One region of the Rummeliibacillus sp. JY-2-4R genome, then DNA from elsewhere that is predicted to be linked to it. Evidence: riboswitches for the same ligand, from Rfam matches in the RefSeq annotation. Region 1 holds a riboswitch; each other region holds the start of a gene.
What was found. A riboswitch is a leader RNA that binds a small molecule or an ion and turns the genes downstream of it on or off. The one in region 1 is predicted to bind cobalamin.

Region 1 (10,964 bases):
AATAAAGAACAATTTATTTTTCCATCTTCTTTTGTTCTTTTTGAATAATAGTTTTTATTTTTTCATTGCCTTTAACGCCAATAAGAAATACATTAGAATTTTTAGCATAAGAAAGTCTATAAGATACGCCATTTTTCAGTTCAATCTCCAAGAATATTAACTCTTCATCCTTGTAGTCGACATTTTTTATTTTTAAATCGTCCCATGCTTCGGTAAATTCTTTTGTTGAGGAGGATGAAAAAGTATGCAATCTTCTTCCATCTTCTGTGCTTTCAATATATATTTTTTTTGCAAATTCTTTTAAGGGATATAATTCATTTGCTGTTTTTGCATTTTTATTTTGCTCCGACACATACACTTGGTTGTCTGCTAAAACTAGAAATGATGAAGGATATCCTTTTACTATATATATGGGTGTTCCTATGTCCATAAAAGTAGAATCTCCGTTTTTCATTTTATAGCTACTACAGGCATGATTCGCCAATTTATACCTGACTTCTCCTATTTTCTGCCCCTTTTCAACCTTTATTTGTTTATTTTCATCTTCTATCTCAGGTGAATGATGTTGATATATTATACCATTCATCATTAATACATCCGCATAGTCTATTGCAGCGTCAGGACATTTACTCAAATTCTCCAAAGAACTGCTACAAGAAGCGAGAAAAATACTAAGAAAAATCATCATAAGAATTCGTTTAATTTTCATCACTTTCCTCCCATTCTAGCTTGCACTACGCTTGGTTATGTTCAAACTTAATCTTTTTCCATTGTAACATGAGTTAATAGTAAAAATTCCCAAAAATTACAGGAAGGTTGAATAAGGGTTGAATAAAGAATTACAGATGCAAATTCCATTAATTTACTTTAGACGATAGAGGGTATAAATAAATTTTTGAAGAAATATAATGTGTAGCTCAAAAAATTATTGATAAATGCATAAGGAGGAAAAATAATTGCAACAAACTTTGTTGATTATTGATGCTCAACAGGATTTAATTGAGGGTAATACTGAAGAACATGGGGTTTTTGAGAAAGAGAAAATCATTCTTAACATTAACACTGTAATTGATAAAGCAAAAAACGAGAACATTCCTATTGTTTTTATACGAGATTTAGATGTTTCAAAGGGAGAAGGACTTGGGTTTCAAATACATAAGGATATTCAAGTTCCATCTGCTGCTACCATATTTGATAAAGCTGCTACAAATTCTTTTTATGAAACTCCATTACTAGAACATTTAAATAAAAATAGTGTTAAGCATCTGGTGATTATGGGATGTAAAACAGAGCATTGTATTGATACAGCTGTTCGAACGGCAACAGTCAATAATTTTGATGTTACATTAGTTGGAGATGGTCATTCGACTTCTGATTCAAAAAATTTATCTGCAAGTCAAATTATTCTTCACCATAACGAAATTCTTCATGGCCATTATAATGTTGATAATTTTTCAATCGTTAGAAATACGAATGAGGATTTGTTTACACCTATTCACAACGAATTTCGATAATCAGAGAATTGTATCTCGTTTTAATAAATCAGTAAATCCCAATTTCTAGTTAAGAAATTGGGATTTTTTATACTGCAATACCCTATACTTTATCAAACTATGTTTTCTCGCTTTACAATCAACTTTATAAACTACTTTTAATTAACAATTTGCTAAAAATTAAATCTCCATCCCTACTTCTTCAAAAGAAGCCATATTTCTCATCATACTACATGAGGCTTCGATGATTGGGAAGGCTAGGGCAGCTCCAGATCCTTCGCCTAGGCACATATCCATTTTGAGCATTGGTTCTTTGCCTAGTAGTTCACTTGCTTTTTTACCGCCTGGTTCGTCTGTGGCATGGGATGTGATTAGATAGTCTTTTACTTTTGGTTCGATAGTTGTTGCGATTAGGCTTGAGACTGTGGAGATTAGACCATCAACAATTACTGGAACGCGGTTTGCTGCAGCTGCTAGCATGACACCTGCCATTCCAGCAATTTCTAGGCCCCCTACTTTCGCTAGGACATCTATGCCGTCATGTGGATTTGGTTGGTTTATTTCAATGGCTTTTCTTATTACTTCTATTTTATGTGCTAATCCGCCTTGACCAAGTCCGGCTCCTTTACCGGTAATTCCTTCTGGGTCAATTTGAGCTAATACAGATAGAATAGCTGTACTTGGCGTGGTATTACCAATACCCATTTCTCCAGTGGCTAGCAAATTGGTACCATTTTGAATTTCTGCAGTTGCAATTTCTATGCCTACCTCTAAAGCTTTGATTGCTTCTTCTCTTGTCATGGCAGGTCCTTGGGCAATATTCCCTGCTCCTTTTTTAATTTTTCGGTTGATGACACCTGCATCATTTGTGATTTCTTCCTTAACGCCGATATCAACTGTTACGATTTTTGCATTAGAAATTTTTGCGATAGCTCCTACTCCAGTGATTCCTTTTGCAATATTAAGAGTTTGAGCAAATGTTACTTCTTGCGGATTACTTGTAACGCCTTCTACATAAACACCGTGATCCGCTGCCATAACAATGACAGCTTTTTGATCAATTTTAGGGAATATTTCTCTAGTAATCCCTGAAAGTTGAACTGCAATTTCTTCTAATTTCCCTAGACTTGTCGGTGGTTTGATGAGGCTATCCACTCTTTGTCTTGCTTTTAACATCATCTCTTTGTCTAAGTCTTCAATTTTTTCAATAGTTTCTTGTAATAAGCTCATTTTCATCTCTCCCGAATAAAAATTAAAAGCCTGCAGTTTATTTGCATCACAAATAAACCGCAGACTTTTCCATCATCTGTTCATTTCAAGTTATAAGGCAGGTCTCCTGGCTCGGGGTCATGATTTCATCGGGCCTTCCCAGAATTTAATCCAGTGGCATTTCCGACAAACGATTCCCCTACAGTGGCGGGTCCGCTGAAGATTTTACTTCATTCCCTATTCTCCCTAAAAATTCGGGCACCTTATACTTTTATTGAATTTTCAATTAATAATGATACTAGAGTAGTAGTGTGAATGCAATACTATTACATTTTAAAATTTAATTTGTTTTAATCGAGAATCTTCTATATATAAAAGTTGTCCTGTTTTAACATCTACAGAATAGAATTGTGGTCCTTTATCCCAATTAAAGCTTTTTAAAGTTTTAATTCGTTTACCATTAAAATCATAAAGAGCATAAACACTCGCCTCATTATCACCATAAGTAATAGCAATTAAGCGTTTTCTCTGAAGGTCTACGTCTAATACATTGCCTTGGACTGTTTTTGCAAGTTTTGTAATCGTTAATTTTGTAAAATCTAAGAAATAGTTGCTATTATCGCTATATGATCTGATTATCATACCATTATTGGATACTGAATAATTTCCTTCACCACAACCAGTATTACCATATAATTTTTCTTTGGAAGTAATTGATTTTAAACTTTTCCCATTCAAATCCATACGATATAACTTACCGCTTTTTACAAAATAAATTGATTTCTTATTAACCCAAAAGTCGTCTACACCTTTTTGAAGGGTTTGTTTACTTTTTCCACTTAAAGAAGACTTAACAATTGTAAAATTCCCCATCGCTTCGTTGACTATTTTTGCATAGTACATAGAATTGCCGGTTATGACAAATGCATTTTTAGCATCTGAGGAAACTTTATCTGTTACAACCTTACTAACTTTTCCATTGCTTGCACGTTTATAGATTTCAAGAATAGTAGCTCCACCGCCACCACAACTACCAGCATAGATACTATCAAATACAAATTTAGTAAAATATACATCTTTTCCAACTGCTTGTACATCACGAATTGGTTTTACATTTGCTGAATATGGATCATATTGCGAGGTATCTGCTAATTTACCATTTACTAAAAAGAAATTTACATCATTTAATTTAATCGGTGGCTTTTTTGCATCTACTAAAGTATAAACTTTTTCCTTCAATACAGCAGAAGACTTTCCATTTGGAACGGCTTTATAAATCCCAGGAGAATTTTTGGCTGTCCCTGCAACGGGATAATACATTTCTTTCGTCGCTGCAAATGTATTGGTTGGAAGTAGCGTACTCACTAATAGGACGCTCAGTAAAACGAAAAATTTCATCAATTTCAACCTTTTTCCCTCCATATTTTATTTCTACGTTCATTTTATCTAGTTGTTTAATAGAATCTTCAGTTATTTAGATTTACAAAACATGAATGTAGAAATAAGCTTAATTATCTTGCTAAAAAGCTGCCCACTCCTTTCTAACAGTATTCTTACATAATATAATAATATGACAGGAGAGTATATACTATATACCTATTTTATTCTATTTATAGGAATATAATCAGACCCTTTATAACGTTTCATTGCATAACAAATAAACTACAGACTAAAAAAAGTCCCTAGCCTAAGGTAATTTCTATGCTTGAATTGATTAAACATATGCAGAACAGATTACCCCAAGACAACCATCCGCTGCATTAAAATCGACATAATATCTGTCAATAAGCATTGAGTGTTGATTGAATTGTTCTGTTACTAATTTTTTGACTACTTGATAATCTTTCATCACTTCTTTATATCTGATAGAATTTTGCGCTTTAGTATAGTGCGGTTCTTCTTGAAATAAAATCCTATCCAAAAATATTCTACGTGATTCAATCTTTTTTGGTTGCGGTTTAACAAATTCATATACAAAAATCATAAAGTGTTTCATTTCGGATCTGGTTCTCTTTACATAATCTAGCGTGGCAATAACTTTTCTATCAATCTCTTCTTGATTTACATTTTCTCTATACCATTTTTCCACTTGAACTTCTATGTTTTGCATTGTTATTCCTCCTTATCATCCCTTTGATATTCTTACTATACATAGGGATAATAAAAAGTGTTACGCAGGTAAAAATAAAGCATGCTTCTCAATACATCTCTTCATTAAACAACTCTTTTTGAAAACTATTTGTCAGCTTTAAACACAATTGTAAAATCTGAACCTAACTCCGTTTTTACTTTTTCAGTAAGATTTAGTCCCATTTTATTATGCTTATCTTTTGGCATTTTCTTATATTGTAGTGTCCATTGGAATAATTCTTCTTGAAGTTCATCTGATAGTGGGAAGTCATCAATATCTAGATTCCAGCCACAATTATTGCACCAAATTGGATCTGCACAATAATCAGCTTCTAGTTTAAGTGAATTCGTGTATTCACATTGACAAACATCTTTTAATATCAAAATAAGTACCCCTTCTTTCATTCATTTCACATGATAACTTTAAACAGTTAACTATAAATGTCTTGTCTCTATTTTATCTATAAACTATGAATTATTATCTAATTTTGTTTTTAAATCTAAAATTCCGGGTAGACTAATATCAAAACATTTTAACAAATCCATTACGTTAGGAGTTTAAATAGTATGAGAAAAAAACAGAAACGTTTAACTTTACTATTCATTCCAATGTTATTATTAGGCTTTATATCTAGTTCAACTCTCCCTGCTTCAGCGGCTTCTTATAATTATAATCATAAATCTGCAAGTGATTATATGATGTTGATTAACCCTAAAACGAAGCAAGAGCTTGATGATATTTTAGATCAAATGGAAGAGGATTTAGTAAAGCCTAGTTCATATTATAGTAATAGCCTAAATGATCATTAAAACAGTTAAACCCCATCCACTATTGTTCGTGGATGGGGTTTTGTGCTGTTTTTAATTATAAGATACTTCTGCTTCGTTATACACTGCTTTTTCTTTTTGGCTATATTTTTCCTGTACAAATAGAATAGCGATTGCTGCTATGATACATGGAATTGCAAAAGCTAGGAAGTTTAATTGAGTAGCTAATTGAGCTGCAAGTAAAATCCCTCCAAATATTGGTCCAAGCATCCCACCGATTCTACCTATACCGAGAGACCAACCGGATCCTGTAGAACGTATTTCTGTTGGATAATATTGTGATACAAAAGCATTTGTTATGATTTGAGCTCCTGTAGTTGTTGCTCCCGCTAAGAAAATAAGAATGTATAAGGACATTGCTTGTGGATTAAAACTTAGCGCGGTAAGAGTTACGAATGCTACGCATAGGAATAGAAATACCATTCTTTTTAATCCAAAACGGTCTGCTAACCAAGCGCCTATAATCGAACCAATCAATGCCCCAGCATTTAATGTTAGCAAGAACGACATACTAGAGCCTAATTCGAAGCCTGCATGCATCATGATACTTGGAAGCCATGTACTTAAACCATACATAACCAATAAACACATGAAAATGGCAACCCAAAACATGATGGTACTAAGAGCGCGATTACTTTTAAATAAATGTTTAACAGGTACGCCTTTTGTTAACTTAGTTGGAATGACAAATTCATCTTTATTTGTATAATTGCCTTCTTTGTCAAGCTTATTTAAAACTTTCAATAATTGGTCCTTTTTATTACGTAGGATATAAAACGCTGGTGATTCTGGAAGCGTTTTATAAATAATCGGCAATAATATAATAGGTAGAATCGCTACCCAAATGACTGCTCTCCATCCAAAGTTAGGAAGGATAGTTAGTCCACCGAAAGAAGCTATTACACCACCTAATGGATGCCCACTGAACATAATGGCAACAAATATACTCTTATACTTTTTTGGTGCATATTCAGTTACTAATGAAACTAGGTTTGGCATTGCACCTCCAAGTCCAATACCTGCAATTAAACGTTGAATGCCAAATGAAGTAACATCGTGTGAAAATCCAGAAGTAAATGTGAACAAAGAAAAAATAAATGTACATATTAAAATAACTATTTTTCGTCCAATTCGATCGGCTAATGGCCCAAAAAATAATGCACCGACCATCATACCAATTAAAGCAAAGCTTCCGATTCTTCCCGTCTCAACAGAAGTGATTCCCCACTCATCCATCAATGAAGGTACAATTGTCCCAAACATAAACATATCATATCCATCACAAATCATAATGAACGCACAGCTGAAAATAATCAGAGCATGAAAACCATTAAAATGCTGCTTTTCTATCAGTTCATTTACATTGTATTTTTTCATATTTACCACCCCATATTTAATTTTAAATCACACATTTCTCCCTCATCATTCCCTATATAGTAAACATTGTTCACTATAAAGAAAATATTATCTTTTAATAGGAAAACTGTCAATATAAATTCAGAAAATTATTAATTAATAGAATATTAATAGTTCACTATTATTTTTCGATAAAAACATAGATACGACTTAGTTTCTATGGCATTTATAATTCTTAAGCATTCATTAACCGCTTAAAACTGACCACTACATTTTTTGCAAATTTGACACTTTCACTAAGACCAATCCAGTGCTAATCTTATGAGTAATTAAGATAACTGATTCAACAAGTTGGAATTCAGAGTCTTTGGAATTTGCGCGCAACTATTCCTTGAATACATCATGGGAGAAGGTTTTAATATGCAAAGTACTGTAGGTCATTCTACTACCAAATCACGAACATTTAATTTGGTTTTAAGCGGATTGAGTATTGCACTTGTTTTCGTAGCAACACTTCTTTTAAATATTAAACTGCCGATTGCAGCTAATGGTGGTTTGGTTCACTTGGGCACCGCCATGCTCTTTATCATTTCGATTCTTTTCGGTCCTAAAACTGGTGCAATTGCTGGAGCTTTTGGGATGGGATTATTCGACTTAGTATCTGGTTGGACATTGTGGGCACCGATTACTTTTGTATCTCGTGGCTTACAGGGCTTTATCGTAGGGAAAATTGCACAATCAAATGGCCGTAAAGGAAACAGTATAGGAATCAATATAATTGCTACAATTGTTTCTATGCCACCAATGATTGCTGTCTATTATGTCGGCGAAGGCATTATTTATGGAAACTGGATTCAACCAGTTGCCTCTATCCCTGGAGACATCGTTCAAAATGTTTTGGGGCTAATCGTTTCTATTCCAGTTTGTGCATTTTTGAAAAGAATTCCTGCTTTTAAATAAGCATTGGCTAAATAAAGGAAATTATAATAACCCACCTGAGTTTTAAACTCAAGGTGGGTTATTTTTATGTTTTTTTAGTTAAAGACAATTGTTTTATTTCCATGGACAAGTACTTTGTCTTCAACATGCCAGGAAACAGCTTCGGCGAGAACCTTTTTTTCTACATGACGTCCAGCTGTCTTTAAATCTTCAGCTGTATATCGATGATTAATGCGCTGTACATCTTGTTCAATAATCGGTCCTTCATCAAGATCATTTGTGACATAATGGGCAGTCGCACCAATTAATTTCACTCCGCGGTTAAACGCTCGCACATAAGGATTCGCCCCAACGAATGCTGGTAAGAATGAGTGATGAATATTAATAATTTGATTCGGATACTTAGATACAAAATTAGGAGAAAGGATTTGCATATATCTTGCTAGAACAATAAAGTCTACTTTTCCGTTTAATAGTTCTAATACTTTTTGTTCCGCTTCTTCCTTCGTATCTTTAGAAATTGGAACATGGTAATAAGGAATCCCATAACTTTCTACTACTTCTTTTAAATCAGGATGATTACTAATCACCAATGGAATATCCACTTCTATTTCTTTTGACTTCCAACGTAAGAGGAGCTCCATTAAACAATGGTCTTGTCTAGAAACAAATATCGCCATTCGCTTTCTTTTTTTACTACTGCTTAATTGCCAATCTAAATTATAATCTCGGCCTAATACATTTAAGTCCTGTTCAAGACTTTCATACGAAGTTGCGTCTTCTAAATCGAACTCAATACGCATAAAAAACACTCCTGCGTTTGGATCTGTTGTATATTGGTCAAAATGGACAATATTTGCATTGTGTGCTGCTAAAAAATTCGTAACAGTTGAAATGATTCCAGGTTTTTCTGGACAGGAAATTAATAGTTTTACACGGTCATTTAATTGTGTATGCAAGGTTCTTCACCCCTATTTTTAGGCTTTTACGGTTTCTTTCTCTTCCCCAACTTCTTTTTCTTTTGTATAACGTAAAATTGGGTTTCTTGCTGCTAGTGTTTCATCCATTCGACCAACTACCGTTGTATGAGGAGCTTCAAGAACTATACTTGGATTATCTTCTACTTCTTTTGCAATTTGAATCATTACATCTGCAAAAGCATCGATTGTTTCTTTAGATTCTGTTTCTGTTGGTTCGATCATTAAACATTCCTCAACATTTAATGGGAAGTAAATTGTTGGTGGATGGTAACCGAAATCTAACAGACGTTTTGCCATATCCAATGTTCTGACACCCAGTTTCTTTTGTTTGGAACCTGATAAGACAAATTCATGCTTACAGATTTGTGAATAAGGTGAGACGAAGTATGGCTCAAGTTTTTTACGTAAGTAGTTGGCATGAAGAACAGCCCCTTCAGAAACCTCACGTAATCCTACTGGTCCCATTGTACGAATATAAGTATAAGCACGAACTAAAATACCGAAGTTTCCATGGTATCCTTTTACTCGGCCAATTGATAATGGGTAATTTGAGTTCAAGACATATTGTTCGCCATCTTTTTCAACGCGTGGCACTGGTAAATAGGGAATCAATTTCTCTTTTACACCTACAGGACCAGCACCAGGACCTCCACCACCATGCGGGCCAGTGAAAGTTTTATGAAGATTTAAATGCACGATATCAAAGCCCATTGTTCCTGGAGTAGTTTTCCCTAAAATGGCATTGGCATTCGCACCATCATAATAGAGTAGGCCGCCAGCTTCGTGAACCACTTGCGCGATTTCGATGATTTCTTTTTCAAATAATCCAAGTGTATTTGGATTTGTTAGCATTAATGCAGCTGTATCATTATTTACATGTTTCTTTAATTCTTCTAAGTCAACTAATCCATTTTCGTTGGATGGAATGGTTACGGTTTGAAATCCAGCAACGCTTGCACTAGCAGGGTTTGTACCATGTGCAGAGTCTGGAACAAGTACCTTTGTTCTAATTTCACCTTTTTGTTCATGATAAGCTTTGACCATCATTAACCCAGTCCACTCACCTTGTGCACCTGCAGAAGGTTGTAAAGTTACTGCATCCATACCCGTGATGACCGCTAATTCTTCTTGTAAATTATAGAGAAGCTCTAATGCACCTTGTACCGTTTCAGTTGGTTGGTATGGGTGAATGCGGCTAAATCCTGCAAGGCGTGCCACATCTTCGTTAATTTTCGGATTGTATTTCATCGTACAAGAGCCAAGTGGATAAAAACCATTATCAATCCCATGGTTTTTATTTGAAAGTGCTGTATAATGGCGCACAAGTTGAAGCTCAGATACTTCTGGAAGCTCTGCTGCTTCGTCACGAATCAAATGCTTTGGAAATTTATCTTGTAAATCAATACTTTCAACATCACTTTTCGGAAGGCTGTAACCTACACGTCCTTGACTGCTTATTTCAAAGATTAATTCATTATAATCAACCATTTACAACCGCCTCCAATGCTTCTACAAATTGGTCAATCTCTTCTTTTGATCGTTGTTCTGTTACAGCAATCAGCATTTGATCGTTATAGCCATAATCTTTTCCTAAGTCATAACCGCCAATAAAGCCAGCTGCTAACAATTTTTCGTTCACTTCTTTAACTGGACGTGGAAGTTCCACAACAAATTCATTGAAGAATGGTGATTGATTTAAAACGATAAAGCCTTTCTTTTGAAGAGCTTTTGCCATGTAGTCTGCTTTTTCAATATTTAGTTGTGCCATTTCACGAATTCCTTGCTTTCCTAGTGCTGACATACAAACTGAAGAAGCAAGGGCATTTAATGCTTGGTTCGAACAAATATTAGATGTCGCTTTATCGCGACGAATATGTTGCTCACGTGCTTGCAATGTTAATACAAATCCACGTCTTCCTTGTTCATCTTGCGTTTGTCCGACAATACGTCCAGGGATTTTACGCATGAATTTTGATTTTACGGCAAAATAACCGCAGTGTGGACCACCAAAGGACATTGGAATACCAAG
Region 2 (10,964 bases), 230 kb from region 1:
CGTCTTATTATCTGAATGTATTGAATTTAATAAGTGTAAAATTTGCTTTGCATAATAGGGATCAAGTCCAGCAGTTGGTTCATCCAAAATAAATACATCAGGATTCATTGCTAACACTCCAGCAATTGCAACTCTCTTTTTTTGACCAATACTTAAGAAATGAATTGGTTTATCTTGTAAATGAGTTACTTCTGTTTCTTTCATTGCCCATTCAACCATTTCAGTAACTTTTTCAATTGGCCAACCAAGATTTAATGGACCAAAAGATATATCTTGGCGAACATTTCCGGCGAAAAGTTGAGAATCTGGATCTTGAAATACGATTCCAATGTGAGAACGTAATGCAAGTAATGATTTTCGATTATATTTTATTGGCTGATTTTGAAAGAAAATCGTACCTTTTGTTGGGTGCAAAAGACCATTTAAGTGTTGAAATAATGTAGATTTTCCAGCGCCATTATTACCAAGTAACGCAATCTTTTTTCCTTTGGCTATTGTCAAAGACAAATTATGTAACGCATTCGTCCCATCAGCATATGTATGCGTTAGATTCTGAATATTAAAAAATAATTCATTCAAACCAGAGTGCCCCCAAACTGAAAATAAACAACCATAATTAGCGAAATGATAAAGAGAATAATGATCCAATTTTTCCTTGAATATTTGTAACAATCTTCAAGAAAAACTATGGATTCATCGTAACCACGAGCATTCATGGCCATAGATAATTCTGTAGACCGTTGAAAGACTTGAACAAATAATGAAGAGATAAGCATCCCTAATGAATGCATACTACGGATAACAGATAAATATCCTAGTCTAGAGTTTTGTGATTGGAAAATTTCAATCGATTTTTCTAAAAAAACAAATATAAAACGGTAAGTAAGTTCAATTAATTCAATTAATAATTGAGGTATTCTACATTTCCTTAAAACCTGCATGATATCATGAACAGGCGTCGTTAACGTTAAAAAATATAAACAACTTATGCTACTCAAGACTGAAAAAAATAATTGGATACATGATTTAACGCTTTGTTCTGAAATGTAAATTGTCCAGTTGTGCAATTGGAATTGCCAAATTGCACTATGGATTAGTTCAGCTTGTCGAGTGAATGATATTAAAATACTTATCAAACTACTAATGAGAAAAAAAGTAGGTATGGATAACATTTTCAAATAATATGACAAAGGAATTTTAGCTACAACAACTGTTATAAAACTCATTACAAAAAATGTGATTAGTGAAACTAGCTCGTCTTTGACAGATAATGAAAATAATAATAAAAAAATAGCAAATATAATTTTTTCGACTGGATGGATCTTTGCAAGTCGATTGATATAAGCGTATTGATCAATGAGTAGCATGGTTACCTTTGCCTACTTTTCCTTCTGATTTTTTATGTTTTCCACGAGAAAGTCCGATAAAATATCCGATGAATCCAGCACCAATAGCAGCTTGTAAACTGAACAATAAACTTTCAATTTCGCCACTTGGTGGTTCCCAAATACTTGAAAACCATGGTTGATAATTTATATCAATTTTATTAATTGTAGCCTCAGCTTCAGCATCAGCACCACTGAATTCAGCGCCCTTTTGAAAAAGCAAAGGGAAAATCGCTAATATAACAACAATTGCAATTAAGAGAAGATTTTTTTTCATTATTGTTGTGCACCTTTCTTAAATACTTTTAGCGCATTTAATTCTGCTAAGTTGTATTTTTGTAAAAAATTCATAATCACAACAGTCAGAATACCTTCACTCACTGCTAACGGAATTTGTGTAAGAGCGAAGATACTACTAAATTTAGTGAAAGAGGCAATGAAGCCACCCACTTCTGATGGGAAAGCAAGTGCTAATTGGATTGATGTGACAACATACGTACCCAAGTCACCAAGAGAAGCAGCTAAAAATACCGCAAATGAGAATGATAACCCCAATTTGGCCACTCCTTTATATACACCATAAGAAATAAGCGGACCTACGATTGCCATAGAAAATGTATTTGCTCCTAAAGTCGTTAAACCACCATGTGCTAATAACAAAGCTTGAAATAATAGAACAATAAAACCAACAATGCTCATTGCAAATGGACCAAACAGAACAGTACCAAGACCTACACCGGTAGGATGAGAACAGCTACCTGTTACAGATGGTATTTTCAGTGCAGATAAAACGAATGCAAAGGCTCCTGATAAACCTAGCATCATCTTAGTTTCCGGATTTTCAATAATTGTTTTTCGAATTGAACGGAATCCAATGACTAAAAATGGAATAGTTATAGCCCACCAGAAAATGGCCCATTCGACAGGTAAAAATCCTTCCATGATGTGCATGGCAAAAGCAGGTTTTGGCACGATCATGATTGCCGTAAGAAAATAAATAAGTCTCCAATTTAATAATTTTTTTACTATTTTCATGAATTTTTCCCTCTCTATTCGTATTCATTTGTTAGATAATATTTGACGCCACCCCTTTAATACTTTGTAGGACATAAAAAAACACTTCCTCGAACTGAAGAAGTGTAAACGAATAGTAAACCAATACCAAATGTAAAAGCATATCTATTCTCACACCTATCCTCGTAGGCTGAATCGAATCCACACTTTTGGCAGGTCTCCTGGCTTAGAGTCATCATTATGTTCTAACCTTCCCATCGTTGACAGTGGCATCTAAGAACAAAACTCGTCTTTACAGTGGCGGGACCGCGTTTGTATTTCACAAACTTCCCTATTAAGCTAAATAAACTAATTTAGCACCATAAAGTTTATTGAATTGTAAGATTACTCCCCAAGTGTATCATTTTTATATTTTCAATTCTACTAAATTTTTTATAAATAAATTTTTTTACAAAAGATGAACATAGAAAAGTTAAAAGTTTAAATTACTAACAAATTAAGTACATAAAACTCATATAAATTGTTTGATTCAAAAAAATATATTTGAAATTATTAAAAAATGGTATATGATTGTTTTAAGTTTTAAATTTACTAAATTATACAATTTCATAGAATTTTAAAAGTGCCTTTATAAGAATATAAGGGATAATAGGGAAATCGGTTTAAGTCCGATGCAGCCCCCGCTACTGTTACATGGATGAAATGATGCGTACTCACTGGTCGAAGTTAGTGACTGGGAAGAGATCAGAGTAAAGTGAAGTGAAGCCAGGAAACCTGCTTTTAAATGTAATGTATGATACTTTTCGGAGGGAAAGGTAAAGACTAATAAGCAGATTGTTGTTATGTACATATGATAATTTTCTGAATTCTCTAGTTTTTAAACCTTAATTCTTTGAATTAAGGTTTTTTTCTTTCCTTTTCTAAAGAAAATTTTTGAATTGGAGGATTTATATGACAACTTGGAATTTAGCTAGTATGAAAAGTCATTTATTCATTTGTAATGGAAGTTCATGTATGAGAAAAGGTGCTGAAGATATAACAGTGGCAATTCGAGATGAAATTGCACACTTAGGTTTAGATGAACAAATTCATACAACAAGAACGCGTTGTAATGGAAGATGTAAGGATGCTTGTATCGTTATTGCTTATCCGCAAGGAAGCTGGTATAAAGCATCGACTTCTGAAATAGGTCGCGAAATTGTAAGAGATTGTATTACACAACATAACAAGCAAAACACAATCTACCAAATGAAAGATGGGAAAATGATTCTGAACCCAAAAGTTGCCTCCATAACTGGAATTGATAAAAGCAAATAAAGTGAAACTTCAGTCAGTGGAAGGTTTTATCCCCACTGATTGTTAATCCCGGTCTACTGTTTCTAAGATTTCAAGTGTATGCTTCAAATCAATCGACAGTACGAACTCTATTGGTTCAACTAACTTTGTGCAAACGCATCAGTAAGTTTCATTGTATCTCATCAAAAGGGCGTTTACTGGTATTTGACCCTCATATATTTTCTATATAAACCCTTCAACTTGGGGTGAAGGTCTTACTGTCGGTTAATGCGGGATAAATCATATAGGGAGTGATTACACGTGACAAAACAAGGAAAACTATATGTCGTTGGTTTTGGACCTGGGGATTTTAAACATATTACAACAAGAGCCGTTGAAGCCCTTCAAGATAGCGATTTTATTATTGGTTATAAAACGTATGTAGAACTCGTTCAAGATTTAATAAAAAATGAAACAACTGTCATCAGTACTGGAATGACAGAAGAAGTATCCAGGGCGCAAGAAGCCGTTCGCCAAGCGGAAGCTGGTAAAAAAGTAGCTGTAATCTCAAGTGGTGATGCAGGTGTTTATGGAATGGCAGGTTTGGTATATGAGGTTTTAATCGAAAAAGGGTGGTCGGAAGCAAATGGGGTTCCTATAGAGATAATTCCTGGGATTTCTGCTATTAATTCATGTGGTTCATTACTTGGCGCTCCGATAATGCATGATTCTTGTACTATCAGTTTGAGTGATCATTTAACTCCATGGGATCTAATCGCTAAAAGAGTAGAAGCAGCAGCAATGGCCGATTTTGTTATTGCACTGTATAACCCTCGAAGCGGAAGAAGAACACGCCAAATTGTAGAGGCACAACGAATTCTACTTCAGTACAGATCTCCTGAAACACCAGTTGGTCTTGTAAAAAGCGCTTATCGTGATCGTCAACATATTATCATCACAAATCTAGCGGAAATGTTAGATCATGATATTGGTATGTTAACAACAGTTATTATTGGGAATTCTTCAACTTTCCTTTATGACAATAAAATGATTACTCCTCGTGGTTACCAAAGAAAATACACATTGAACACAGAGAAACAATCTTTAAAACCACATCAACGATTAAAAGCAGAAGCAGAACCTTGGGCGATGGATCAAGAAACCGGTGTTCAACGAGCGCAATCTTCTGTTGCAGTTGCTGAAAAAGTAACAAATGTTCAAATGAATGAAGCTGTAAACCCTTCATTACCAAAAATTAGCTCGTATGAAATGGCGATGGAAGCATTAAAACGTGTAACTGGAGAACAACCCAAAACTTCTCAGTACGTACATCAAAACTTTGAAGAAATTTTCGAATTAGCCGTAAGTCCGGGTGTAGCAAATAAAAAATTCACACCTGAACAAATGATGACATTAGCAATGGTAGTTGGAGAAAAAGGAACAATGGAATATACACCAAATCATCAAATCGTATTAAAGATTCCAACTTCAAATCCAGAGAGCATTACGAATAAGCTACAAGGAGTTGGATTCCTACTATCACCAGTTGGAGATGTACTGACATTAAAAGCATGCGATTTCTGTGACGGTGAAAAAACGGGTGGTATTCCTTATGCAGAAGAAATACAAGAAAAATTAGGTGGCGTTCAGTTACCGAAAGAATTAACAATTGGCTTTAATGGATGCGGAATGGCTTGTTATAAAGCGGTAACTGAAGATATTGGCATCATCTATAGAAAAGGGAAATTTGATCTGTTCTTGGGAGCAAAACCCGTTGGAAGAACAGCGCATGCTGGACAACCTGTAGCGGAAGGTATTGAACCAGACAAAATCGTTGATGTGATTACGAGCATTATCAAAGAGTATAAAGAAAATGCACATCCAAATGAGCGACTATTTAAATACTTCAAAAGAGTAAAGCAAATACAAGGATTTGTTTATCAAGATATCGCACCAAAAATTAATATCGAACCAGCTCCATGTGGAGACTGATTTAGGAGGAAAATCAATGAAAGCCATTTTATTTGTAGGTCATGGAAGTCAATTAGCAGCAGGTAATGAGGAAGTAACAAATTTTATTGAACAGTTGAAACCTACATTAGATCAAAATTTACTAGTAGAGTGTTGTTTCCTTGAATTTGCATCACCAAATATTGCTCAAGGAATCGACAATTGTGTTGCAAAAGGAGCAACTGAAATTCATGTGGTACCAATTATTTTATTACAAGCTGGACATTCGAAGATACATATTCCTGCTGCTATTGACGCTGGCATTGCCAAATATCCAAATATAAATATTTTTTATGCAAGACCTCTAGGAATTCATGAAAGTATTTTTGATATCTTGAAAGAACGTCTTGTTGAAAAAGGTTTTGACATCGGAGAAAAGAATGACGATACAGCGATTCTTCTAATTGGTCGTGGTGGTAGCGATGTTGATGCCAATAGTGATTTCTATAAAATTGCTCGAATGCTTTGGGAACAATTAAATGTGCTCACTGTTGAAAGTGCATTTATGGGCGTTACTTTCCCAACAGTTGAACAAGGTATTGAGAGATGCGTAAAGCTTGGAGCAAAGAAAATTGTGATGCTTCCTTACTTCTTGTTCACTGGTATTTTAATGGAAAGAATGCAAGGAATGCGAGCTGATTTTGCTTCAGAATATCCAAATGTCGATGTGAAATTAGCGAATTACTTTGGCTATCACAAATCACTACAAATAGTATTAAATGATCGAATTGAAGAATCATTGCAAGGTGAAGTAAAGATGAATTGCGATACTTGTCAATATCGTATAAATGCTGCTGAATTTGTAGAACATCACCATCATCATGACCATGAGCACGGACATGACCACAACCATCATCATGACCATGAGCACGAAGAACATTTAGTAGGTGTTCACAAATGATTTTCATGTTAGCTGGTACAAGTGATGCAAGAGAACTCGCAATCGAAATAGAAAACAATGGATTGAAAGTAATTGCTACAGTTGTGACAGAATCTGCGGCTAAGAGTTTAATAGAATCTGGTATTCAAACAAATATTGGCCGTTTAACTACAGAGCAAATGATTCAATTTATAAATGACAATGATTTACAAGCACTAGTTGATGCAAGCCATCCATTTGCTGAAGAAGCCTCAAAAAATGCGATTGCGGCGACGAAAGCTATTGGCATTCCATATATCAGATATGAACGAGCGAGTCAATCTTACAATAATCAACTAGTAACGATAGTACAAGACTATGAACAAGCAGCACAATTAGCTGCAAAGAAACACGGTGTAATTATGTTGACAACTGGTAGTAAAACATTAGGGATTTTCACAAAGCATTTATTAGGCTTAGAAAATACTAGAGTCATTGCACGAATGTTACCGAGACTAGACAATATGGAAAAATGCCAAGCATTAGGTGTAGAACAAAAAGACATTATCGCGATGCAAGGGCCATTTTCAAAAGAGTTAAATATGGCACTTATTCATCAATACGAAGTCACACTTATGATTACAAAAGAAAGTGGCAAAGTTGGTTCAGTAGATGAAAAGTTAGAGGCAGCACTTGAATGTGGTATTGAAACGATTATGATTACGAGACCAAAAATACAGTATGAAAATATGCATTCAAGTTTTGAAGGCGTTTTAGAAGAATTAAAGTTGAAACTAATAAATTAGGAGGAAATCAAAATGGATTTTAAAACAGATTTTAAACCACTTACAGTTGCACCTGATAATATTTACGAACATAGTTTTGCAACAATTGCAGAGGAATATGGTCCACATGATTTTACGGAAGACGAATGGAAAGTTATTCGTCGTATCATTCATGCATCTGCAGATTTTGATCTAGGTAGAAGTGTCATTATTCATCCAGATGCAATTGGTGCAGGAATAAAAGCAATTCGCGCGGGGAAACCGGTTATTGCAGATGTTCAAATGGTGGAAGTTGGCACTGGGCATAAACGTTTCCAAAAACACGGTGGTGATATTTACTGTTATATCTCAGATGACGATGTATCACAAGCAGCAAAAGAAGCGGGAGTTACACGTGCAATTATGTCTATGCAAAAAGCTGCTCATTTCCATGAAGGGGGAATTTATGCCATTGGAAATGCACCAACTGCACTTTTAGAATTGATTCGATTAATCAAAGAAGGTAAAGCAAAACCTGATTTAATCATCGGTATGCCTGTTGGTTTTGTTTCAGCTGCTGAATCCAAAGAAGAATTAGCAAAAGTTACAGAGGTTCCATTTATTACGAATATCGGTCGTAAAGGTGGAAGTACAGTTACTGTAGCTGCATTAAATGCTATTTCAATTCTAGCCGATCAAAAATAATGCAAAAGAAAAATAAAAAAGACCCATCGCAAATGCGTCATGGCTACACAACAGGCGCTTGTGCGACAGCTTGCACGAAAGCTGCATTAACAGCCCTAATTACTGGTGAAGCACAAGAAACAGCTACGATTCATTTACCAATTGGGCGAGATGTAACGTTTACGATTGAAAAGAATGTATTTACTGACAAAGGAATGTCTTGCGAGACAATCAAGGATGGTGGAGATGATCCAGATGCTACACATGGTGCTTTGATTGTTTCAACAGTTAGTTGGCAAGAAGAATCAGGAATTAGTTTAGACGGAGGGATTGGGGTTGGACGAGTAACAAAACCAGGTCTTCCAGTAGCAGTCGGAGAGGCAGCGATTAACCCTGTTCCTCGTAAAATGCTATATTCAGCAGTAGAAGAGACATTAGCTGAATTCAACATCAAGCGTGGGGTAAAAGTGATCATCTCGGTTCCAGATGGAGAGGAAATTGCGAAAAATACATTAAATGGTCGTCTAGGAATAATAGGCGGGATTTCAATATTAGGTACAAGAGGCACGGTTGTTCCATTTTCTAGTTCAGCTTATATGGCAAGTATAGTTGAAGCAATCAGTGTTGCTCATGCTACTGGAAATGATCATGTTGTGATGACCACTGGTGGGCGAAGTGAAAAATATGCGATGAAGCAATATGAAGGGCTACCAGAGGAAGCATTTATTGAAATGGGTGATTTCGTCGGTTTTGCTGTCAAGCATTGCAAGATACTTGGAATAAAGAGAGTATCCCTTGTTGGTATGATGGGGAAATTTTCAAAAGTTGCACAGGGAGTTATGATGGTACATTCCAAAAGTGCACCAATTAACTTTGAATTTTTGGCACAATTAGCTAAAGACGTTGATGCATCAGAAGAAATCGTTCAACAGGTAACTGAAGCTAACACAGCATCACATGTAGGAGAAATCATGCTTGGGAGTGGCAATACACGTTTCTTTGATCATTTATGTGAAGCATGTTGTACTTCTTCATTGAAACATGTAAAAGGTGGACTAGTTATAGATACGGCTATTTATTCTATGAAGGGTGAATTATTAGGAAGGGCTGATGGAATTGACGCAATCGATTAAATTAATTGGCATTGGAGATAACGGACTAGCAAGTTTATTGCCCCAATATAGCAAGTGGATAGAAGAAAGTGAAGTACTGATTGGTGGCGAAAGATTGATAGAGTTCTTTCCTTATTATAAAGGAGAAAAAATAATCGTAAAAAGTGGTTTGAAGAAACTTGTTGATACAATTCAACATGAAACAAGAGATATTGTTATTTTAGCTTCAGGTGATCCATTGTTCTATGGACTTGGAGGCTATTTATCAAAATATCTAAATGTAGAGGTATATCCCCATGTTAGTTCTATACAATTAGCGTTTTCTAAAATCGGTGAGAGCTGGCAAGATGCATATATTACAAGTGTTCACGGCCGTTCAATGAAAGGATTAATCCAAAGAATTGATGGCTATGACAAGATTGCTTTATTGACGGATGCAATAAATAGTCCGACTGCAATTGCTGAGTACTTAATTCAATTTGGAATGAATGAATATAAAGCATTTGTTGCAGAAAATTTACAGGGCGAAAACGAAAAAACGGGTTGGTACTCATTAAAAGAAATGAAAAACGAAGAATTTTCCCCATTAAACGTTGTTATTTTAAAAAGAAATGCCCCTTCTCCAAAATGGAGTTTAGGTATTCCAGACGATGAATTTTCTCAAAGACGCCCCGATAAAGGGCTTATTACCAAAAAGGAAATTCGTGTTTTAAGTTTACAAGCTTTGCAATTGCTAAAGAACAGTATTGTATGGGATATCGGAACATGTACGGGTTCTATGGCAATTGAAGCTGCTAAAATTGCACGTGAAGGTCAAGTTTTTGCAATTGAAAAAAACGAAGGGGACCTAGCAAATTGTATTGAGAATCAACATAAATTCCGTACAGATTTAACAACAATACATGGTAAAGCACCTGAAGGACTAGATACTTTCCCAAATCCAGATGCAATTTTTATCGGTGGAACAGGTGGGAATATGAAAGACTTACTTGGAGTTTGTTGTAACCGAATAAATGAGGGAGGCCGAATTGTATTAAATGCTGCAACAATAGAAAATTTATATAAAGCGCTTGAATGCTTTAAAGAGCTGAATTTTAAAACGAGTATTTTACATGCACAATTAGCACATAGCAAACCGATTCTAGGTATGAATCGATTTACACCACTTAATCCAATTTATATTATTACTGCAGTGCGAAAGGAAGAAAATGATGACTAATACTGGTACATTGTATGGCCTAGGAGTTGGGCCTGGAGATCCAGAACTAATTACTGTAAAAGCTTTTCGAGTTATTCAAGAAACGCCGATAATTGCTTATCCTCGTAAGAGAAAAGGTAGCAAAAGTTATGCGGAGCGTATCGTTAATGTATACATAAAACCCGGCGAGAAAGAGATGCTTGGTTTAGTTTTCCCAATGACGAAAGACCAAGATATTTTAGATACTGAATGGCGTAAAACGGTAGAAATTGTCTATGAAAAATTACAAGAGGGTAAAGATGTTGCTTTTGTAACGGAAGGAGATCCACTTTTATATAGTACTTTCATTCATATGATGAAATTAATGCAAGAACTTCACCCACATGTTGATGTGAAAACAGTACCTGGTATTTCAAGCTTTAATGGATCCGCTTCAAGATTAGGGATTGCTTTAGCTGATGGAGATGATCATGTTGCAATCATTCCTGCTCGTGATGATTATGCTGAAATGCGTAAAGCAATTGAAGATCATGATGCAGTGGTCTTTATTAAAGTGGCTAAAGTAATAGACTTAATGATTGCAGTATTAAGAGACTTAGATCTGTTGGACAAAGCATCTGTTGTTACAAAAGTAACTTCTGAAGAAGAAGTGATTTGGGCAAT
Region 3 (10,964 bases), 1.4 Mb from region 1:
ATAATCTGTTTGAATACTATCAAGTAGTGCTAGTAAACCAATGATTTTTTTAAATGCTTGTTGCTCCTCTTTCGTTAACTGCGGAAATTGTTTAATATCACTACTCATATTAATCTCAAATGGCGTCCAGAAGTTCCCTAGCATTTTTTTATATTTAGGATATGCCCAACTAAATTGAACATCGTCCCAATTTAATATATTGGATGAACGTCCATTAACGATTCCCGTAGCGCGATTGGGTGCTTTTTTGTCCATGAGTTCGCGTTTTTTTACTTCAACCATTATTCATCTCTCCCCTTAGCTTGCACATGATTCACATTCTAGTAATTCAACAGATGTAGATCGAACATAATAGGTTGTTTTAATACCACTGTTCCATGCATTTAGGTGAAGTGCCAGCAAGTCTTTTGCCTTAATCGTATTTTGTACATAAAGATTCAACGAAATCCCTTGATCAATATGGCGTGCACGCGCAGCATTTTGCTCGATTGTCCAGTTTTGATCGATAAAATAAGCTGATTTGTAATACCAGGTTGTCATTTTGTTCAAATCTGGTACCGTTACTGGAATCTTATAATCCTTTTTCTCTTCCGAATAGCTTTTTTGGAAAATAGGATCTATACTTGCTGTGCTTCCCGCAATAATAGAAGTCGTTGAATTTGGAGCGACAGCCATCAAATACCCATTACGCATTCCTTTTGTTGCAACTTCTTTTTGAAGGGCTCTCCATTTTGCATCTTGATAGTCTCGACTTTCAAAATAAGTCCCTGTTTTCCATTCAGAGCCTTCAAATAATGGATAAGCACCTTTTTCTTCTGCAAGTCTCATAGATGATTGGATTGTTAAGTAAGCAATTTTCTCATACAATTGATCAGCAAATTCAACAGCTTCTTTTGATTCCCAAGCAATACCAGTAACTGCAAGTAAATGGTGCCATCCAAAAGTTCCTAGACCAATTCCGCGATAGCGTGCATTCGTACGTTGTGCTTGTTTTACTGGGATATTATTCAAATCAATGACGTTATCCAGCATTCTTACTTGAATTGGGATAAGTCGTTCTAATACGTTTTCAGGGACTGCTCTTCCTAAGTTGATGGAAGATAAATTACATACTACAAAATCTCCAGGTTTACGGCGTGTAACGATAAGATCATTTTCAAGCTCAACAGACTCAAATTCCGTTGCTGACATATTTTGCGCTATTTCTGTACACAAATTCGAAGAGTAAATCATACCTTCATGTTTGTTTGGATTCTTGCGGTTTACTTCATCACGATAGAACATGTATGGTACACCTGTTTCAAGCTGGCTACGCATAATTCGTTTCATAATATCAATTGCTGGAACGACTTCACGTGATAATAATGTATTGGCAACACAAGCAAGATAGTTCTTACGGAATGTGCCTTCACCACGCTTTTCATCATAAGAGTCCTCTAAGTCAAACCCCATTAACGAACGAACTTCATGAGGATCAAATAAACACCAATCTTCACGGTTTTCTACAGCTTCCATGAATAAATCAGGAAGACAAATGCCTGTGAAAATATCGTGAGCTCGCATACGTTCGTCTCCATTATTTAATTTCAAATCAAGGAATGAAAAAATATCTTTATGCCAAACATCTAAATAAACGGCTATTGCCCCTTGGCGTTGTCCAAGTTGGTCAACTGATACAGCTGTATTATTTAATTGCTTAATCCATGGAATGACTCCACTAGAAGCGCCCTTGAATCCCCGAATAGAAGACCCTCTGCTTCTAACTTTCCCCATGTAAACTCCGATACCGCCACCATATTTTGAAAGTGTCGCAACATCTGTATTGGAATCATATATACCTTGCAAACTATCATCTACAGTATCGATGAAGCAACTTGATAGCTGACCATGCGTTTTACCTGCATTTGATAGAGTAGGAGTTGCTGTTGTCATATAGAGATTACTCATCGCCCAATAAGCTTCTTTTACCTTTTCAAGTCGATTTTCCTTTTCATTTTGCATTAATGTCATCGCAATAATCATCCAGCGCTCTTGAGGTAATTCGATTGGCGTTTTGTCAAAATCACGCGTAACATAACGATCTATTAATGTCTTTAATCCTATATATGTAAATAATTCATCTCGTTTCGGGTCAAGTTCAGCCGCTAATTGTTGTAGTTCATTTTCTGAATATGCTTCTATCAGTACAGGATTATATAGACCTTTACCAACATATTTACGAATATGTTGTGGAAAAACTTGATATATTTTTTCAATTGAAACTTGTCTAACATCTGCTGCAGCATGATAAATTTCTATTTGCAATAATTTTGCCGCAACAAAAGTCCAATAAGGTTCTTCCTCATCGAGAAAACTTAGTGCATGGAGCGCTAATGCTTTTATCCATTCTTTTTCTGTTGCATCAGGGTGTTTTTGCATGAAACGTTCATGCTTACGGCGTAAGGGACTCATTTCCTCTTGGCCAAATTCATCTTCTAGTCTCTGCAATACCGTTTCTTTTTCTTCTTTAATCGTTACCATATTTGTAGTCTCCTTTTCATTATGCTAATTCGTATCAGCCAAAAAGAAAGCGACTATCTGCCTTCATCGGCAGCATAGTCGCTTTAATTGAAATGGAAACAAATAAAGTCACAGTAAGGGATTTATACAAGCTAAACCAACTGTGAATTATGTACTTCCACTTCTTAAGGCCCCGAAGAAAGTGTCACAAAACGAAAATTTGGCAGGTCTACTGGCTTGTGTTTCCTCCATTTTGTCATCCTTCCCAAGCATAGCTCAGTGGCTAATTGACAAATGTCCACACTTACAGTTGCGGGGACAGCTTCGGCTTCTAACCGAATTCCCTATTAAACCATTGCTGGTACCAACTTCCGCTCACATACTAGATATTGTGTTTTTCGATATATACAATCTAACATATTGTGTTTATATTACACAAGTACAATAGCATAATTAAAGAAAATAACACTCTCTAATAGGAATTAATTAGTCTTTTGTTTCATATTCCTTATCAAAGTTTAGGACATCTCCTGTATTCGCATCAATTTTAATTGCATATAAGTACGTCCCATCTTTTACTTCTACTTCATAAATATTATTTACTAAATTAATTTTTGTAACAGTCCCTTTTGCTTTTGTTAAAGCAATTTGAGATGCTTGTTCGGTTGTAATAATAGTAGATTCGTTACTATTATTTGAAACTTTATTTTCTTTTTGCTCTTGTCTAACCATTTCACCGGTTTGGGCATTCAATTCAACAGTATATTCATTGCCATTAGCAGCAATTGTAATGACATAAACTCCATCTGATTGGTTATAATTTGCTGAAGTTATTGTTCCAGGTATTTTGGATAAAGCAATTTCTTTGGCCTTATCAATCCCAATCGATGTTGGTTCTAAGCTTGCAAAAGTTTGAGAAGCAGATTGCTTTTCTTGCCTAATTACGGCACCGGTATTTGCATTAATTTCAATGTCATACACAGTATCTCCATTTTGTACTTTCACTTGATAAATATTATTACCCTGATCTAAATTAGCCTCTGTTACTGCTCCACCTACAGTGTTTATAGCTATCTGCTTTACTTGTTCAAGTCCAATTCCGTTTTCGGAATCAGGTTCTGTTGGTCCGTCACTTTGACGATTAATAATTTCTCCTGAATAGGCATCGATATTAAATTTATAAGACGTTTTGTTTTTAACTACGTGAATTTCATAAATACCACCATCGCGATTGAAGTTAACTTGTTGCACCACTCCGCCCATAGTATTTAACGCAATTTTCTTTGCCTTTTTTAAACTAATTGCTTTGCTAATTATGGCTGTCTTTTTTTCTTTACTAACAATTTTTCCTGTAATCGCATTAATCTCTATTTCATATTTGAGCTTTCCTTTAACTATAGTAATTTCGTATACTTTATCTTTTTTATCTAATTTGGCTCTTAGAATTTGACCTTTTACTGATTTTAAAGCAATTTTCTTTGCCTTTTCTAAGCTAATCTTTTCTCTTGCAATGCTTAAGGTTTTATACTCTGTTGTTTTTTCTAAGAGCTCACCTGTTTTAGCATTCAATTTCAACTCATACTTTGCTTTTTTATCCATTACACTCACTACATAAACAGGATCACCTTTTTTATTGTCTAGTTTAATTTTATATACTTTCCCGGTTGCATAGTTTAAAGCTTTTTGAGAGATTTCTTTTGATGACAAAATATGTTGTTGGCTCGTATTCTGCGCTATCACAACACAAGAAACCGAAACCGCTAGAGAGCAAGTGACTATTAATGCAATAATCATTTTCTTCATTTTTCAGCCCTCCATTCTCTTTTTAAGTGGCTTTGAAGTAATTATTATAAAGTGTGAATCTTATTTAGAAATCTAATTATTTGTAAAAGACATGATTTTACCCGTTACTGCATGAATTTGAAACGTTGTTACTTTTCCATTAGAAACAATTTCCACTAAATAATAGCCTCCACTACTTGTTTCAAAATAAGTCGTATCACGAATCGTACCATTTAACCTATTTTTAGCAATTTGTTGAGCCTTCTTTTTGCTTACGATGGCATTAGCAGTTTTTGTATCTTCCCCCGCTTCAGCTAGAATTTCACCTGTAGTCGCGTCAACTAATACATTTCGTTTCTTCTGTTTAGTCTGATTAACAATTTGCACTTGGTATACAAGTATATCTTGCTCTGTCTTTAACAGTGATTGCACTATTTTCCCTTCGTAATTTTCCTTAATTATTTGTTTCACTTCATCTTCTGAAATTAAATCTTCATGCTTTAATCCTACTAAATCTGTTCTTTCCATTTTAGTAATTTTACCGTCTTTTGCTTCAACTTCTACATGATATCTCGCACCGTTTTTCGAAAGCTCCATCACATACTCTTTTCCATTGTTTTTAAAAGAGGTAATTTCCCCACCATACATTTCCTTGATTGTTTTATAAACTTCTGAAGTGGATTTATCACTTTCGTTGGTTATATGACTCCACATTGACAATAAGATCAGAACAGCAATGATGATTAATACGATAAACGTTAGGACTGTCCAATGCTTTACTTTAGTCATGGGCGTTCCTCCTTTTGCTCGTTAAACGTCAAAATCATAGTAGTTCCTTCTCCTACCGTGCTTTCAACAGATAAATCGATATGGAGTTGTGTAGCAATTTCTGACGCTATCGCAAGTCCAAGACCCGTTCCTCCTGTTTTGCGATTTCTATCTTGGCTCACTCTATAAAAACGTTCAAATAAGTGTGGTATATGTTCTTTCGCAATACCCTCTCCATTATCTTGAATTTTAATAACGAGGGGATTAGCTGTTAAAAAAACATGAATATCCTCTTCACTATAACGACGAGCGTTTTCAAGGAAAATTAAAAACAATTGCTTGATTTTTTGCTCATGCGTTGTAATAAATAGTGGCCCCTCTCCATGTAGATAAAAATTTCGATTATAAGCTTGATGCATTTGCTGTAATGTTTGGTTTAATAAATGATATACATCAACCTTTTCCATTTGTAGCGATGTTCGTTCTTTACTTTTTGCCAGTTCAAGCATTTGCTGGATCATTTCAGACATTCGCACTGATTCACTTAAAATTGCTTCTACCGATTCTTCTGCCACATCTTTATTTTTAAAGCCTTGACGTTTCAATAAACGCGCATAACTTTCTATTACTGTTAATGGGGTTTTTAGCTCATGGGAAGCATTTGATACAAATTGTTCCTGTTTTCGATAATCTTGTTCCAGTTGAGCCATCATATGATTAAAAGTCTGGCTCATTTCTCCGAGCTCGTCCTTACCCTTTCTACTCATATCAATTCTCTCAAATGTACCGGATCGACTAATCCGTTTCATTGTGGACGTTAAACTCTGAATGGGTCTTAAAACAATTTCAGCGAGTGTCATACTAGAAAGTAATACAAGAATTGCTGCTAATGTAATCATCCCAATTAAAACAAGTCGTAAAAGCGATAATGTATTCGTTACATTTTTCATCGATTTCATCATTTGCACATAAACAATAGAACCATCTTTCCAAATTACTGGGACATTAAACGATAAGATGGCTTTGCTTTGATAATCCTCTACTCGATAGCTGTTAAGAAGTAGCTCAGGATTGTAATTTTCAATACCTTCTATCGATTGCACATTAACGATTAACTTTCCAGTATGGTCTACAATACGAATGGCACCATTCACTGGAATATATGCTCTTAAAATAGTTGCAGGATCGTTAAAGGAGCTTGTCTGATTAATCGATGTTACAAGTTCCTTCGATTCATCTAACAATTGCTGATATTCTGTATCATATGCCATCTTCTTGTACATAAAATAGATACCGATTGTAGTAAGTACTAAGATAATCAACATTAGTAAGGTCGAGAATATATGTATTTTTGTCTTAAGCTTCATTTGTTTGTTCCTTTAGCACATAGCCTACACCGCGCACTGTATGGATGAGCGGATTATTGCTACCTTTATCTAATTTCTGACGGACATATCGAATATAAACGTCCACAACATTGGTATCTCCATAATAGTCGAATCCCCATACCCTATCTAAAATTTGTTCGCGCGTAAGTACTTGTTTGGGATGCTTTAGCAAATAGAGCAAAAGTTCAAATTCCCGAGGTGTTAGATTAATTGAATCCCCGTCTCTTATTACTTCACGCGTTTTTTCATGTATAGAAAGCCCACCATACTCGTGCAAAAATAAATCTTGTTTTTTAGTAGATGTATCCGTTTTTTGATAGTTCTTGTTCAATCGTAATGCCACACGTATACGGGCTAGTAATTCTTCTATTGCAAAAGGTTTTGTAATATAGTCATTAGCGCCTTGGTCTAAACCTGATACTTTATCATCCAATTCGTCCTTTGCAGTGAGCATAATAATGGGTGTTGTCAATTCTATTGCTCGGATTCTTTTTAGCACTTTAATACCATCCATTACAGGCATCATGATATCTAATAATACTAAGTCCCACTTTTGTTCTTGGTATAAATTAAGTCCGTCTAAGCCTGTGTGAGCAATTCCTGTTTCATAGCCTTCGAACTCTAATTCTAATTGCAAAACGCGGGCAATTTTTTCTTCGTCTTCGATTATTAAAATACGTTCTGGCATATTGTATTCACCTGCTATTTTTTGTTTAAATATTTATCGTCTTACGTTTATCCCGCGTTAACGAGCAGTAAAACTCTCATCTCAAGGCTTTAGAAAATTCGAAGAAGCAGCAGTTGAGATAACTGCCCGTAAACGCCTGATTGGTGAGATACAGTGAAACTTACCGATGCGTTAGTAGCGGTTTAGTTGAACTAATCGGGTTCGTACTGTCGATTGATCGCAGAGCGTACGCTCTGCGATCTTAACGACAGTAGAACGGGACTAACAATCAGTGAGGAAAGGCCAACTAAAAACGCCACGTCCTGTGGCAACGTTGGCACTAGTACATCCTGTACGTCGAAAGCCCCTACTGATTTGAGTTTCACTTTATGGTACCATGTATTGATTATAAAATGATGAGAATTCAAATTTGAAAAAGGACTGTCTAGGATATACTAATTGATTTTCTGATTAGAATTAACGACAAATTATCGGTAATTCTAATAGGTTGATTTCCGGTAAAGTCGAGCGTTATTTTTTATCCTCCTCAACCTTTTATTGTATTGATAAACTATTTAATACTAATTTAATTTTAAATAGAAGTGGAATTAGCTTCGCTTTCCGAGCTAAGCGAGCTGTGAGTCTCCACACTTCGATGCGGGGTCTCACCTGTCTCGCTTTTTCTAGCTGGGAGTCGCAGCTCAATTCCACTTCAATAATCTTTGGATTACTAATCTACATTAAAAATTCAAATCAAAATTTTATTAATCTCCTAAGGAATTTCAGCATTCGAAGACTAATATACATATCAAAAAAAGCTGTTTTTACTATTAAAAATAGAAAAACAGCTTTTTATCAATTTTATACTATATTTTTTAATATATACTTATCAGACAATCTCTTTTTAATTACATATAAACAATAATAGCAAGTATTATTGCTAATACAATACGATAGATAGCGAATGGTACTAATTTCACTTTTGATATTAGTTTTAAGAAGAATTTAATAGAAATCAACGCAAAGACAAATGCACTGATAAATCCTATGATATAGAAGCCCATGTCGCCGAAATTGATTTGGTCAAAGTGTTTTACAAGTGATAAACCACTAGCACCCGCCATGATTGGCACAGCCATGATAAAGGTGAAATCAGATGCTGTGCGGTGATCTAAGCCTAGTAATACACCACCTGAAATTGTCGCGCCAGAACGAGAAAATCCTGGCCATAATGATAAACATTGAATAAGTCCCACTTTAAATGCTTGCCCATAAGATAAATCATCTAAAGAAGTAACAGATGGTCTCTTTGGTCCAAACTTGTCTGCTACAATCATAAATAATGCACCAAAGAATAAACTAAAGATTACTGGCTTAATACCAAATAAATGACTATCAATGAAGTTCTCTAATAACACACCTAATACACCAGCAGGAATAACCCCGATAATAACATGCAATAGGTTAAATCGATGATGTGGTCTTTGCCCCTCTATTTTATATAGACCAATAAGACTTAACATTCGTTTCCACATTACAACCACTACAGCTAAAATGGATCCTAATTGGATGACAATTTTAAATGTATTAGCAGAAGAATCTCCTAAGAAGTCTTTCGTTTTCAACCACATATCATCCACAATAATCATATGACCTGTAGATGAAACAGGGGCGAATTCAGTCATACCTTCTACAAAACCCAAAATAATGGATTTTAACAACTCTAAAAAGTCCATAGTATCTCCTTTATTCTATTTTTTTATTTAAGAAAACATATGCTTCCAATTTTACTTGAGCAAAACTATCATATCATACTAGGATGAGAAGGTTTCTTAAGATTTCATTAAATTAATCAATCAATTCAACATCCACTACCCACATCTCACATCTACTATTCGTACGAATCGGTGGCCCCCAAAAGCCAAAACCAGAAGACACTAGAATATGGGTTGTCTTTTTCAACATGTATCCGTAATCGAGTTCAAAGACTTTCTTTGTAATCCACTGATTTGGCCACAATTGTCCTAGATGGGTATGTCCTGAAAGATGTAAATCCACGCCTAGTTTAACAGGTGTAACTAAATCTGAAGGTGTATGGTCCATGACAAACCATGGATATTGATGATTCACAATAGAAGATAGTTGTTGTAAAGTTTTGCGATCTTTGTTTGTTTTGTCTTCCCTACCTGTAATGTAAAACGAATCAGCAACACAAATTGTTTCATCCTGCAAAATTGTTACGCCCGACTTTTTCATTTCATCGATAAACAACGGAATTTGTCTTCCATAGTACTCGTGGTTTCCTAATACACCATAAACACCATATGTAGAAGTGAGAGTTTTCATGACTTCATCCATTTTATATGCCTTATACCAATATGGATGATCATCTACAATATCCCCAACAAGGAAGATGATATCTGGTGATGCGTTATTTGAACGCGTAACAAATTTTTGTAAAAGTCTCTTGTTAGACATAATGCCAAGATGAAAGTCTGAAGCAATCACCATACGTAAATGTTGCATTTTATAAGATTGTTTTTTTATTTGAATTGTTTTTTCATGAACAACCGGTGAATAGGCCATGTAGGTACCAAAACCAACAATTACTAACATAACCATCAAAACAACAAACCCTACTAGGACCATATGAATCGAAGGAAAGAACCATAACAACAAATTGGCAAGAGGAAATAAAAAAATTCCATATTCAAAAAATATCATCCAATAACCACTAATTACTTTTGTTATTCGAAACCGTTCATTGTAATTACTTATTACTACACTATAGGCGATATATAACCAAATAATTGTAAACAGAATAGGCATCTTAAGATGAAATGCCCCATTTAACCAATGGTACACATTAAATCCAAGATAAAAAACAATGGCATTATATAAAACGAAAATTAAAATTCCTACTATTATATTCTTTCGCATATTTGGTAATCTCCTTTTAGAGTTCAGGTGTCATATACCTGTAAACATTTTACAAAGCGATGTGATTATTTTCAATTCATAAGAAGGACTCAGCCTCCAGACCTAGAGGAAAATCCACTCCTAGCCCGTTTTGGCAAATCCTTTTTTTGCCTATCATAAAGGTACAAACGAAGGGAGGAAATAACCAATGAAAAAGTTTGGTTTATTGATCATCGGTGTCATAGCCGCTATTACAATATTATGTTCTTTAGGAGCTTTAACTGGTCTAGCCATTTCAGCAGCTATCCTTTTTGCAGGGGTTCACTATTATTTGAAAAGTAATTCTACATTTTCAAAAATTGTATGGGCACTTGTTGCTATTGCTGGATTATTAACAACCGCTGCTAATATTCCTGGCCTTATCGGATTAGCTGCAATTGCTATCTTCTGGGTGATCATCCGTAAATGGAACAGTTCAGAACAAAGCAATTCTTTCATCGCTCCAACAAAAGACGACCCATTCACAAATTTCGAATATCAATGGAATGAACTAACAAAATAACAGGAGGTACCATCCATGGTCAACTTATTACAACGTTTAAAATATACAATTGAAGCGGATCTTCATAATCTCTTTGATAAAAAAGAGGCAAAGAATCCGATCGCAATGTTAAATCAATATGTCCGCGAAGCAGAAAAACAAACTGAAGAAACAGGCAAATTATTAGAAAGACAAAGCATGCTGAAACAAAAGCTTGAGAAAGAGCTTGAAGATACGATGGAAATGGTTGAAAAGCGCTCACAACAATTAGAACTTGCAAAATTAAGTGGTGAATCCGATCTAATCAGTTTTGCTGAACAAGAAGTTCAAGCATACGCCGAGCGCAGCAACGTCTTAAAAAATAGTATTGGTAAAACTACTGAACAATTATTCGGTCTAG

Region 2: another riboswitch for cobalamin. It lies ahead of ACWV26_RS09325 ((2Fe-2S) ferredoxin domain-containing protein); the one in region 1 lies ahead of cobT (nicotinate-nucleotide--dimethylbenzimidazole phosphoribosyltransferase).
Region 3: another riboswitch for cobalamin. It lies ahead of ACWV26_RS01295 (ribonucleoside-diphosphate reductase subunit alpha); the one in region 1 lies ahead of cobT (nicotinate-nucleotide--dimethylbenzimidazole phosphoribosyltransferase).

The regions. Positions count from the first base shown of each region.
Region 1 is NZ_CM132623.1:1,696,461-1,707,424, reverse strand. It holds gene ACWV26_RS08275 (hypothetical protein) at 14-709, opposite strand; gene ACWV26_RS08270 (cysteine hydrolase family protein) at 957-1,514, shown strand; gene cobT (nicotinate-nucleotide--dimethylbenzimidazole phosphoribosyltransferase) at 1,674-2,723, opposite strand; cobalamin riboswitch at 2,803-2,983, opposite strand; gene ACWV26_RS08260 (hypothetical protein) at 3,036-4,109, opposite strand; gene ACWV26_RS08255 (hypothetical protein) at 4,417-4,812, opposite strand; gene ACWV26_RS08250 (hypothetical protein) at 4,938-5,216, opposite strand; gene ACWV26_RS08245 (hypothetical protein) at 5,400-5,642, shown strand; gene ACWV26_RS08240 (MFS transporter) at 5,694-7,037, opposite strand; gene ACWV26_RS08235 (ECF transporter S component) at 7,437-7,976, shown strand; gene purU (formyltetrahydrofolate deformylase) at 8,051-8,914, opposite strand; gene gcvPB (aminomethyl-transferring glycine dehydrogenase subunit GcvPB) at 8,933-10,423, opposite strand; gene gcvPA (aminomethyl-transferring glycine dehydrogenase subunit GcvPA) at 10,416-10,964, opposite strand, start outside.
Region 2 is NZ_CM132623.1:1,926,465-1,937,428, forward strand. It holds gene ACWV26_RS09305 (energy-coupling factor ABC transporter ATP-binding protein) at 1-579, opposite strand, end outside; gene cbiQ (cobalt ECF transporter T component CbiQ) at 576-1,367, opposite strand; gene ACWV26_RS09315 (energy-coupling factor ABC transporter substrate-binding protein) at 1,354-1,662, opposite strand; gene ACWV26_RS09320 (energy-coupling factor ABC transporter permease) at 1,662-2,420, opposite strand; cobalamin riboswitch at 2,594-2,778, opposite strand; cobalamin riboswitch at 3,003-3,195, shown strand; gene ACWV26_RS09325 ((2Fe-2S) ferredoxin domain-containing protein) at 3,351-3,716, shown strand; gene cobJ (precorrin-3B C(17)-methyltransferase) at 3,996-5,666, shown strand; gene ACWV26_RS09335 (sirohydrochlorin chelatase) at 5,683-6,585, shown strand; gene cobK (precorrin-6A reductase) at 6,582-7,349, shown strand; gene ACWV26_RS09345 (precorrin-8X methylmutase) at 7,362-8,012, shown strand; gene ACWV26_RS09350 (cobalt-precorrin-5B (C(1))-methyltransferase) at 8,012-9,124, shown strand; gene cbiE (precorrin-6y C5,15-methyltransferase (decarboxylating) subunit CbiE) at 9,102-10,322, shown strand; gene cobI (precorrin-2 C(20)-methyltransferase) at 10,315-10,964, shown strand, end outside.
Region 3 is NZ_CM132623.1:259,324-270,287, reverse strand. It holds gene ACWV26_RS01300 (ribonucleotide-diphosphate reductase subunit beta) at 1-282, opposite strand, end outside; gene ACWV26_RS01295 (ribonucleoside-diphosphate reductase subunit alpha) at 298-2,520, opposite strand; cobalamin riboswitch at 2,705-2,883, opposite strand; gene ACWV26_RS01290 (PepSY domain-containing protein) at 2,986-4,302, opposite strand; gene ACWV26_RS01285 (PepSY domain-containing protein) at 4,375-5,070, opposite strand; gene ACWV26_RS01280 (sensor histidine kinase) at 5,067-6,416, opposite strand; gene ACWV26_RS01275 (response regulator transcription factor) at 6,406-7,125, opposite strand; gene ACWV26_RS01270 (undecaprenyl-diphosphate phosphatase) at 8,013-8,840, opposite strand; gene ACWV26_RS01265 (metallophosphoesterase) at 8,953-10,044, opposite strand; gene ACWV26_RS01260 (lmo0954 family membrane protein) at 10,232-10,585, shown strand; gene ACWV26_RS01255 (PspA/IM30 family protein) at 10,601-10,964, shown strand, end outside.